DNA from 3 places in the Cronobacter universalis NCTC 9529 genome. Region 1 is predicted to be linked to each of the others. Evidence: predicted binding sites of a transcription regulator. Region 1 holds the regulator's gene; each other region holds the start of a gene.
What was found. Region 1 encodes Fur, which represses iron uptake genes when iron is present. Its sites were predicted from a motif close to ATAATAATGAGAACNACTATCAA; they were not measured.
Positions count from the first base shown of each region.

Region 2: a site for Fur is predicted at 1,044-1,066, ahead of fepB (Fe2+-enterobactin ABC transporter substrate-binding protein). Genes of this name have one in related genera too.
Region 3: a site for Fur is predicted at 1,910-1,932, ahead of AFK65_RS11120 (TonB-dependent siderophore receptor). Genes of this name have one in related genera too.

Region 1 is NZ_CP012257.1:1,306,713-1,309,990, forward strand. Features, by position in the region: gene AFK65_RS05955 (beta-N-acetylhexosaminidase) at 1-150, shown strand, start outside; gene AFK65_RS05960 (helix-turn-helix domain-containing protein) at 208-819, opposite strand; gene fur (ferric iron uptake transcriptional regulator) at 1,141-1,593, opposite strand; gene fldA (flavodoxin FldA) at 1,884-2,414, opposite strand; gene ybfE (LexA regulated protein) at 2,576-2,857, opposite strand; gene ybfF (esterase) at 2,986-3,278, opposite strand, start outside.
Region 2 is NZ_CP012257.1:3,094,643-3,097,920, forward strand. Features, by position in the region: gene entC (isochorismate synthase EntC) at 1-1,017, opposite strand, end outside; gene fepB (Fe2+-enterobactin ABC transporter substrate-binding protein) at 1,204-2,163, shown strand; gene entS (enterobactin transporter EntS) at 2,189-3,278, opposite strand, start outside.
Region 3 is NZ_CP012257.1:2,408,959-2,412,236, reverse strand. Features, by position in the region: gene AFK65_RS11120 (TonB-dependent siderophore receptor) at 1-1,865, opposite strand, end outside; gene AFK65_RS11115 (septation protein A) at 2,099-2,635, opposite strand; gene AFK65_RS11110 (YciC family protein) at 2,689-3,278, opposite strand, start outside.

The DNA.
Region 1 (3,278 bases):
GGCGTTGCGATGGAGTATTCCACCGACGATGGCGCGCGCTGGCTGCGTTATGACGCCGCGAAGCCGCCACGCGTCACAGGCGCGGTGCAGGTGCGCAGCGTCAGCAGCGACGGTAAGCGCTACAGCCGTGTGGATAGCGTACAGCCATAACGCAGCGTAATTAAAAAGCCAGCCTCCGGGCTGGCTTTTTCGTGAGGGACGCAAGGCTTACAGCGCGTCAGGCAGATGGTAAACCGCGACCAGCTTGCCTTTGCTTATCTCAATATTCTTCGCGCTGCGCAGTTGAGAAAGGGTTTTCATCACCATGCTACGGGAAAGATTAGTTTTTTTAACAATATAATCCGCCACGTTAATGCGGTTGCGCATGAACTCATCCATCGCCGCCAGGCAATCAATATTGGCTTTAATCATACTGAAGCTGTTTCTGCCGATCATAATTTCTTCGCGATAGCAAAGCGTATTAATAATCCATGAAGACAAAATAAGCAGATGTAACTGACAGTGATTTTTCTCAATTTCCTGCATGAAATAATCAAAAGGAATTAACTGATAATGACATTCAGAATCAGCCTGTAATTTTGCGAATTGGGATTTACCTAAATTCCTGGCGAGACCAAGGACGGAGGGCGCGCTGCTTTTTTCCAGAAGCAGCCGGTCGCTCTGGCGCATCAGAGAGAACTGACCGCCGCGAATGATGCAGATCTCCCCGTCCCGCAGGGGGATGAGCGTATTTTTTTCCGCACGAGACCAGCTACCATAGCTATTGAAAATATCCGCGATACGGTAAATCTCAGCAAGCGGTTTAGGGGGTAAGACCATATGGGTTACCTTATATAAAATAAAATTAAATCGTTGCTGTATCTTAATGGATGGATTTTTATTGCTGCAATAAGGCGCAGGAGAGATAAAAGAACAAACAGGGATAATCTGATGCCTAAGCGATTGAGCGGCAAAGATATTTATCTTTTCTGAATTTCAATTTAATAAAATATATGTGGTTTAATTAAGCATTGTGCGCTGTATTAAAACACTATCACTATTTAACTCTATCTAAAAAAATACATTTCTATTTTCGGAGCAGCGTTTTCAGGCAATAAAAAAGCCGACAGATGTCGGCCTGGATGATGCAGTGTGCGAGTGTTATTTCCCGCCAGCCTCGTGGGCGTGTTCGTTTTCGCGGCAGTCGCCGTCCGCGCAGTGACCATACAGATAGAGACTGTGGTTGGTCAGGCGGATGCCGTGACGCGTGGCGATCTCACGCTGACGGGCTTCAATGGAGTCATCGCTGAACTCGATCACTTTGCCGCAATCGAGGCAAATCAGATGATCGTGATGATGCTGTTGCGTCAGCTCGAAAACGGATTTGCCGCCTTCGAAGTTGTGGCGAGTGACGATGCCGGCATCATCGAACTGGTTAAGTACGCGATAGACCGTGGCAAGGCCAATCTCTTCACCCATGTCAATCAGACGCTTATAGAGGTCTTCCGCACTGACATGATGATTGACCGGTTCCTGCAGCACTTCGAGGATTTTTAATCGAGGAAGCGTGACTTTCAGGCCGGCCTTCTTTAATGCGGTATTGTTGTCAGTCATGCGGAATCTGTCCTGTTGCTTAACGACTCGCTCCGGAAGGGAGCGATACATCGGATACGCCGAAGATGAATGCGTCTCATTATAGAACTGACATGCCTAAATGAAAACCGCAAGCGTCCGGCAAAAAAGAGCTTAAAAATCGTGGGCCAGCCAGCGTTTTTTACGTGGAGGGCCTGATAATTAAGGAAGCTATTGTACAGCGTAGTGAGGGAAAGTTAAAAATTTGTAGCAATTATTTTCATTGCTTTTATCTATCAAACGGCGCGGAACGGTGCCCGCGCCGCTTATCATCAGGCGTTGATGATTTCCTGCAGATGTAGCTCTTCGGAAACCTGTTTGACCCATTTTTCAACGCGTTCCGCGGTCAGCTCCGGCTGGCGGTCTTCGTCAATCGCGAGACCGACGAAGTGATCGTCGTCCGCCAGGCCCTTGGAGGCTTCAAAGTGGTAGCCTTCGGTCGGCCAGTGGCCAACGATGGTCGCGCCGCGCGGCTCGATAATGTCGCGAATGGTGCCCAGCGCGTCGCAGAAGTATTCTGCGTAATCTTCCTGGTCGCCACAGCCGAAGAGAGCTACCAGCTTGCCGTTGAAGTCAATTTCTTCGAGCGTCGGGAAGAAATCATCCCAGTCGCACTGCGCTTCGCCGTAATACCAGGTCGGGATGCCAAGCAGAAGAATATCGAATGCTTCCAGATCTTCTTTGCTGCTTTTGGCAATGTCATGCACTTCAGCAACGTCTTTCCCGAGCTGTTTCTGGATAATTTTTGCGATATTTTCGGTATTGCCGGTGTCGCTGCCGAAAAAGATGCCTACGATTGCCATAAGAAGAATAACCTCTTGAATCTAAATGTGATGGTGCTGGCATAACGCCCACAGATAGGGCAATCATAGCAGAACAAAAGAGGGTGCGGAAACGGTATCAGGCGCCGGGTGCACTCTCTGCTACATTGCCCCGTCCTTTTGGGTAAAATTCAGACCAGACCTTACTCCTGCAAGGCTTTCAGCTGCGCGAGCAGCATCGCTTCTATCAGCTCGCTGCGGCTGATATTGCGCGCCTGCGCGAGATGGTTCAGCGCGTCTACCGCGTCGGCGTTCAGCTTCAGCTCCACGCGCTTAAGCCCGCGAACTTTGTCACGTTTAAGCTGGTTGCGCTTATTGATGCGCAGCTGTTCGTCGCGCGACAGCGGATTGGTTTTCGGTCTGCCCGGACGGCGTTCATCCGCGAAGAGATCGAGCGTTGTGCGGTCCGTTTGTTCTTTTGCCATGGTATGAGTATAGACAGGGGAAACAGGCTGCCGTGGCGGAGCCCGGCGGTATTTCAGCGCGCCATCATACATGAGGCAGCGAAGCGCGCCAACGCATCCGGCGCGCGAGGGCGCCGGTCGGTCTGTTTTTAATCAGTTTCCAGAAAACGACGGATCGCGCGCAGCACCGCCTGCGGTTTTTCGGCATGCACCCAGTGACCGGCGCCCGCAATCACATGCGCGCGGGCCTGCGGGAACTGCGCGAGCAACGCCTCGCGGTGCGCTTCTTCCACATAAGGCGACGCGCCGCCGCGAATAAACAGCGCGGGGCCGTGCCAGGCGGGCACCGTTTCCCAGCCGACGATACGCGAATACTGGTTCCACAGCACCGGCACGTTAAAGCGCCACTCGCCCTCGACAAACGATTTCAGCAGAAACTGCA
Region 2 (3,278 bases), 1.8 Mb from region 1:
CCACTCGCCGTTGCCGTCGGCATCGCACCAGCCGACAATTCCGCCGAACAGCTCGCGATCGAACGGTTCCAGCTCGGCGATATACGCTTTCGCCGCTTCATGCGGGTAACCGCTCAGCGCGGGCGTCGGGTGCAGCAGGCAGGCGAGCGACAGCGCGTTGTCATCCGCAAAGCGCGTTTCGCCCTCGACGGGCGTCGCGAGATGCCAGAGCGTCGGCGTGGTAATCAGCTCCGGCGCGCCCGGCATCGCGAGGCGCTGGCTGCGCGGCGCGAGTACGTCGCGCATCGCCTGCGTCACCAGCTCATGTTCATGGCGATCTTTGGCCGAGCAGAGCAGCGCCTGGCCTGCGCTTTTATCCTGCGCCGCGTCGGCATGGCGGCGCGCGGAGCCCGCCAGCGGCAGCGAGCTGAACGTATCGCCGTCTTTGCGCAGCAGCAGTTCCGGGCTCGCGCCGAGCAGCGCGCCGCCGTCCGGCAGCGGCACATGGAAGTTAAAACTCGCGGGGTTTTGCGCCACCAGACGCGCCAGCAGCGCCAGGCTGTCCGGGGCCTGCCCGGTGGTGATATCGATAAGGCGGGAGAGGACGATTTTACTGACCGCAGGCGTCGCGGTCAGCGCGGCGGCGCGCGCCACCATCGCCCTGAACGTCGCCTCGTCCGGGAGCGCTTCACGGCGGATAACGCGCGGCGCGGCGCTGTTGTCGATAAGCGAATAACCGCCGCGCGCGGTATCGCTGTAGCTTTCAGGAATAAACAGCGCGGACGGTTTGCGGGTATCGAACGGAATAGCGCCGACGACGATGGGGCGCGCGATGCCCTGCCTGCGGGCGCGGTCGAACGCGTCGCGTAGCGCGGTCTGAAACACGCCGTGGCGCTCTGCGCCGTCGGCGGCAGGCGTCTCCAGCCGCGTAAAACAGCCGCGGGTGGTGAAACTGCGATAAGGCGACATGAAGAAAAAGCTGTCAGATGAAAGGGATGCGGCAGCGTCGCAGCGTTCCCCGGCCAGTGACGTATCCATGCGCTCCTCCTGTACCAAAAAGTGAACTGATAATTGTTATCATTTGTATTTGGAGGCGTAACCTAAGGCGAAATGACGGGGTTGTCAACCACAGGGGAGAAGTGGAGGCGAAAGCGCCGCTTGCATCCTGTCGGCAAATGATGAAAATGAGAAGCATTATTAACTCATCGTACAGGAATTGTAGCCGTGACGTTCACTTCCGCCCTGCGCGCCGTACTCGCCGCCAGCCTGCTGGTTTTAGGAATATCCTCAGTCTCACAGGCGGCGTCGTGGCCGCGTCAGGTTACCGACAGCCGCGGCGTACATACGCTTGAAAAAGCGCCGCAGCGCATTGTCTCTACCAGCGTCACGCTGACCGGTTCGTTGCTGGCGATTGACGCGCCGGTGGTGGCGAGCGGCGCGACGTCGCCAGGCAACCGCGTCGCCGACGACCAGGGGTTTCTGCGCCAGTGGGGTGATATCGCCAAAGCGCGTCATGTTGAGCGGCTGTATATCGGCGAGCCAAACGCCGAAGCCGTGGCCGCGCAGATGCCGGATCTGATTCTGGTGAGCGCCACCGGCGGCGATTCGGCGCAGGCGCTGTACGAACAGTTTTCCGCTATCGCGCCGACATTAATCATCAATTACGACGACAAAAGCTGGCAGGCGCTGTTAACGCAGCTCGGCGAGATAACAGGTCATGAGAAGCAGGCCGCCGCGCGCATCGCGCAGTTTGACCAGCAGCTCGCGCAGGCGAAAGCGCAGATGACGCTGCCGCCGCAGCCCGTGAGCGCGCTGGTTTATAACCCCGCCGCGCACGGCGCGAATCTCTGGACCGCCGAATCGGCGCAGGGGAAACTGCTCGGCCAGCTCGGCTTTACGCTCGCGCCGCCCCCTGCCGCGCACGGCCTCACCAGCATGGGCAAACGCCACGATATTATTCAGCTCGGCGGTGAAAATCTGGCGGCGGGGCTGAACGGCGAGACGCTGTTTTTGTTCGCCGCCGATGATAAAGACGCCGCGGCGCTGCTGCGCGATCCGCTGCTGGCCCACCTTCCGGCGGTGAAAAATAAACGGGTTTACGCGCTCGGCACCGAAACCTTCCGGCTCGATTACTACAGCGCCAGCCTGTTGCTGAAACGGCTTGAAGCATTGTTCAAACAGTAAAAGACGGGGCCGGATGGCCCCTTTTTTAATGCGGCGCGGGTTCCGGCGGCGGCTGGCGCAACCGGCGCAGTTCCGCCAAAAGCAGCGCCAGCGCAAGGGTAACGATCGCAAGCCCAATCCCGCCCACGCTCGCGGCGCTCACCGGCGACAGCCAGGCGCCCATACCGCCGAGCGCCGCCGCGCCGATGGCGTCGCCCGTGACGTTTTGCGCGGTCCACAGGCCGTTAATGCGCCCGAGCATGTGATCCGGCGTCCGGGTCTGGATAAGCTGGTACTGGATAAGCGAGCTCACGCCGCTCAGGTAGCCGAACAGCGTCAGGCAGATAAACGCCAGCGGCCAGAACGGCATCAGGCTGAATGCGCCGACGGCCAACAGCGCCAGCACCGAGGAAATCAGCAGCGTGCGGCCAGGGCGCGGGGCGTGCGCGAGCCCGCCGCTGGTGAGCGCCCCCAGCGCCGCGCCGAGCGGCACCGCGGCGTACAGTACGCCGATTTCGCCGCTCGCCATCTGCCAGTGGTTCGCAAGCGCGGGATAAAGCACACGCACCGCGCTCGCCATCGTCAGCAGCGCGCCGACCAGCGCCACGCCGCCCACGACCGGGCTTGCCGCAAGAAAGCGCAGCCCGTCGGCCAGCGCGCGCAGCGGATGCTGGCGTTGCATCTGCGGCGCGGGGAGCGCCGGGAGGGTGAGCAGCGGCAGGAGCGTGAGAAAAGTTCCGAGCGCCGCCAGCGCGTAGTTCCAGGCCACGCCGCCCCAGGCCAGCAGCACGCCGCCGAGTAGCGGCGAAATTACCGAGCCCAGACGCACCGTCAGCATGGTAATCGCCCCCGCCTGCATCAGGTTTTCACGCCCGACGATGGCGGGCGTCGCCGCCAGCAGCGCCGTCACGCCGATCGCCCCGAAAAACCCGTCCCATAACCCGAGCAGATAAATCGCAGTGACCGACGACGCGGGCAGCACGGCGTTGATCCACAGCCCGATAAACCCGAGGCCGCAAGTGGAACGCGCCAGCAGAATAAGCGTTTTGCGCTCATAGCGGTCGGCCAGCACGCCGCCGGTCATCAGCCCGATAAACATCGCCGCCCCGGTGAGCGTGACCGCCAGCCCCACCTGG
Region 3 (3,278 bases), 1.1 Mb from region 1:
ATAACCGACAGCGGGTTGCCGTTCTTTTTCATCTCCGACTTGATCATATACGTGGCGTTGGTGCGCCAGTTTAGCGCGTCTTTCACCACCGGAATCGTCAGGTTGCCTTCCAGCCCTTCGACCACGGCTTTACCACCGTTTTCCCAGCGCAAAATATTGTTGCCATTAGAGGCGATGCCCACCACGCGATCGCCGGAAACGATTTTGTTGCGGTAGTCGTTACGGAACCACGTCAGGCCCGCGTCAAAACCGTCTTTGGTGTATTCCAGTCCCACCTCTTTGTTGATGCTGATTTCCGGCTTCAGATCGTCATTGCCGAGCAGATAGCAGCTGCCGCTCACGCCAATCGGGCAGCCGTTGCCACGCGTGGAGAGCAGATAGCCTTTGCTCGACTGATACAGGTTTGGCGCTTTAAAGGCGCGCGCGATACCGGCTTTCAGCTTCACGTTGTCGCCAAGCTCCTGAGAAACGTTCAGGCTCGGGCTCCAGTTGCCGCCAAACTGGTTGTGGTGATCGTAGCGCAGCCCCGGAATAACCGCGGTGCCGGGCAGCAGGTCGATATTATCTTCGAACCAGACCGCGCCCGTCGTGGCGCTGTTTTTACTGCTGCGCGAGGCGGCGTCGCCGGAGATGTCGCCAATGGTCGTGCCACTGGCATTGGTGGCCTGCATGGAAGCCGGATCGTTAAGCTCCTCGCGATCCCATTCGGCGCCGAGCGTGACCGTTTGATCCACCAGCAGCGTCAGCGGTACGTTGATTTCACTGGTGGCGCGATAATTTTCCAGACGGCTGGTGCTGTATTTTTCGTTGGTGATCATGCCTTCGACGCGGCCCGTGGTGCCCTCCTGAAGGCGGGTATTGTTGGTTTTTTCGTAATAAAAACCGGTTTTCGACTGGCCCCAGTCCCAGATGCCGTTATGGGTAATGCCGTAGCTCTGGCGATACATCCGGTTGGTTTCGTGGCCGTAAAGCGACGGAACAAGGCCGTTGGGGCTGGCGTTACTGTTGCTGTTCTGCGTGTCGCCCGCATAAATATTGCCCTGGCGGCTGTAGCCATATTCGAAATCCAGGATCTGCTCCGGGGTGATTTTCCAGGAGATAACGCTGTTGATGTCTTTGTTGCGCACGCCTTCGCGCCCGGCGGCGTAAGAGCCGTTCTGCGCGGTATTGATATCGTAATCGTCGGCGTCGGTTTTATTGATATTGCCGTACAGGCGCATCGTCAGCGCATCGCCCGCCAGCGGGCCGCTCAGGCTGAAATTCGCGCGGCGTGTCGCGCCTTCTTTGTCGTTTTCCGGCTGGTTAGTAAAAAGCGACAGTGAGCCGTGCCAGTCATTCGTCGGGCGTTTGGTGATGATATTCACCACGCCGCCCGCCGCGCCGCTGCCGTAACGCGCCGCCGCCGGGCCGCGCAGCACTTCGATTCGCTCGACCATTTCCGCCGGCACCCAGTTGGTATCGCCGCGCGTGTCGCGCTCGCCGCGCCAGCTATAGCGTACGGAATTGCGCGAGCTGACCGGGACGCCGTCGACCAGGATTAAGGTGTTTTCCGGGCCCATGCCGCGAATGTCGATCTGGCGGTTATTGCCGCGGCTGCCGCTGGCGCTGTTGCCGGTCAGGTTTACACCGGGCATTTTACGAATAATGTCTGAAAGGTCATTCACAGGCGGGTCTTTCTCGATGTCATCAGCGGTGATAATGGAGACGCCGGGCTGCTGTTTCAGCGCCTGTTCGGCCGTTGCCTGAACCACCATTACGTCGCCGTCGTTCATTTCCGCCGCCTGCGCCACACCAGCTCCGCTACCGAGAAGAGAGGCTACCGCCAGCGCAAGGGGTCTGCGAATGCCATGTTTTTTTTCAAACATTATCAATTATTCCATTATGTGTAGAAATGTAATCACCTGCCCGCATGATAATGATAATAATTATCATTACAACACGAGATCGGGATTCTCCATCATTTCTCCACAATTGCTTCATCATTGCGCAGGTGGCTGTATTGGCTTAAAAAAGGGGAGGGATTAAGGGGCGAAAGCGCAAAAAAAAACGCCCCGGGCGTTAACCACGGGGCGTTGTTTTCAGCAAAGCGGAAGGGCGGTTATTTCTCTTCCTGCGGCATATGGCGGTAGATGTAAACACCGCTCAGCAGGGTGAAAACCAGCGTCAGGCCAGGGATGCCAAACACTTTGAAATTCATCCATACCGCTTCCGGAAGCCAGAACGCGACGTAAATATTCAGCAGACCGCAGAAGATGAAAAAGAGCGCCCAGGCGATATTAAGGCGCGACCAGGCGTGCGGCGGCAGCGTGATCTCTTTGCCCAGCATGCTCTGGATCAGCGGCTTTTTCATTACCCACTGGCCAATCAGCAGCGCGCCTGCAAAAAGCGCGTAAATGATAGTCACCTTCCACTTAATGAATTCCGCGTTGTGGAAATAGATAGTCAGCCCGCCGAATACTGCGACCAGCACAAAGGTCACCAGCGTCATTTTTTCGACCTTGCGGTATTTGTACCAGCTATAGATCACCGCGAGCGCGGTGGCGACGATCAGCGCCGCCGTCGCCCAGAAAATGTCATGCAATTTATAGACGACAAAAAAGACGATCAGCGGCAAAAAATCGAGTAACTGCTTCATACATCGGTTCCGTAAGAAGGCCCGCGAGCGACCATCGCCGCGGGCAAAAAGGGTTATTCCCGGATAAGCATATACAACCGGAAGAGATAAATGAGGAGCAGCGCGGTCAGCAGGTTGCTCAGCGTTCCCGCGACAACCGCGCCGATTTGCGGCGTCAGCGCGGCAAACGCGGGCGCGAACAGCAGCAGGGCGGTGCGGGCCAGCAGCCACACCAGCACCGCCGGCGCGACCAGACGCATATTGCGCCACGCAAGACGCATGCTGTTACGCATCGCGCCGAAAATCCCGGCTTTATCCTGCGCCAGCATCACCGGCGCCAGAGAGAGCAGGATCGCGAGGATCACGCCCGGCACCACAACCAGCAGGATACCCATCTGCACCAGAAAAGTGGTCAGGAAGATAAGGATAAACAGGCGCGGCAGCAACGGGGCGGAGGCGCCGATAGCGCGCAGCGCGCTGACGTTCTGCCCGGCAGAGACCGCCTGAATAAGCAGCAGCACGCCGCCCACCAGCAGGGTATTGCCGAACATGCCGGAGAACGTCGACGCCGCTGAGGCTTTCAGCAGAACCTGCTGCTGCTCCGGCGTCATGTTCTGCACCAGTTCGAAAAGGCTGGCGCTATTGCTCAGCGCGTCGCCCTCGC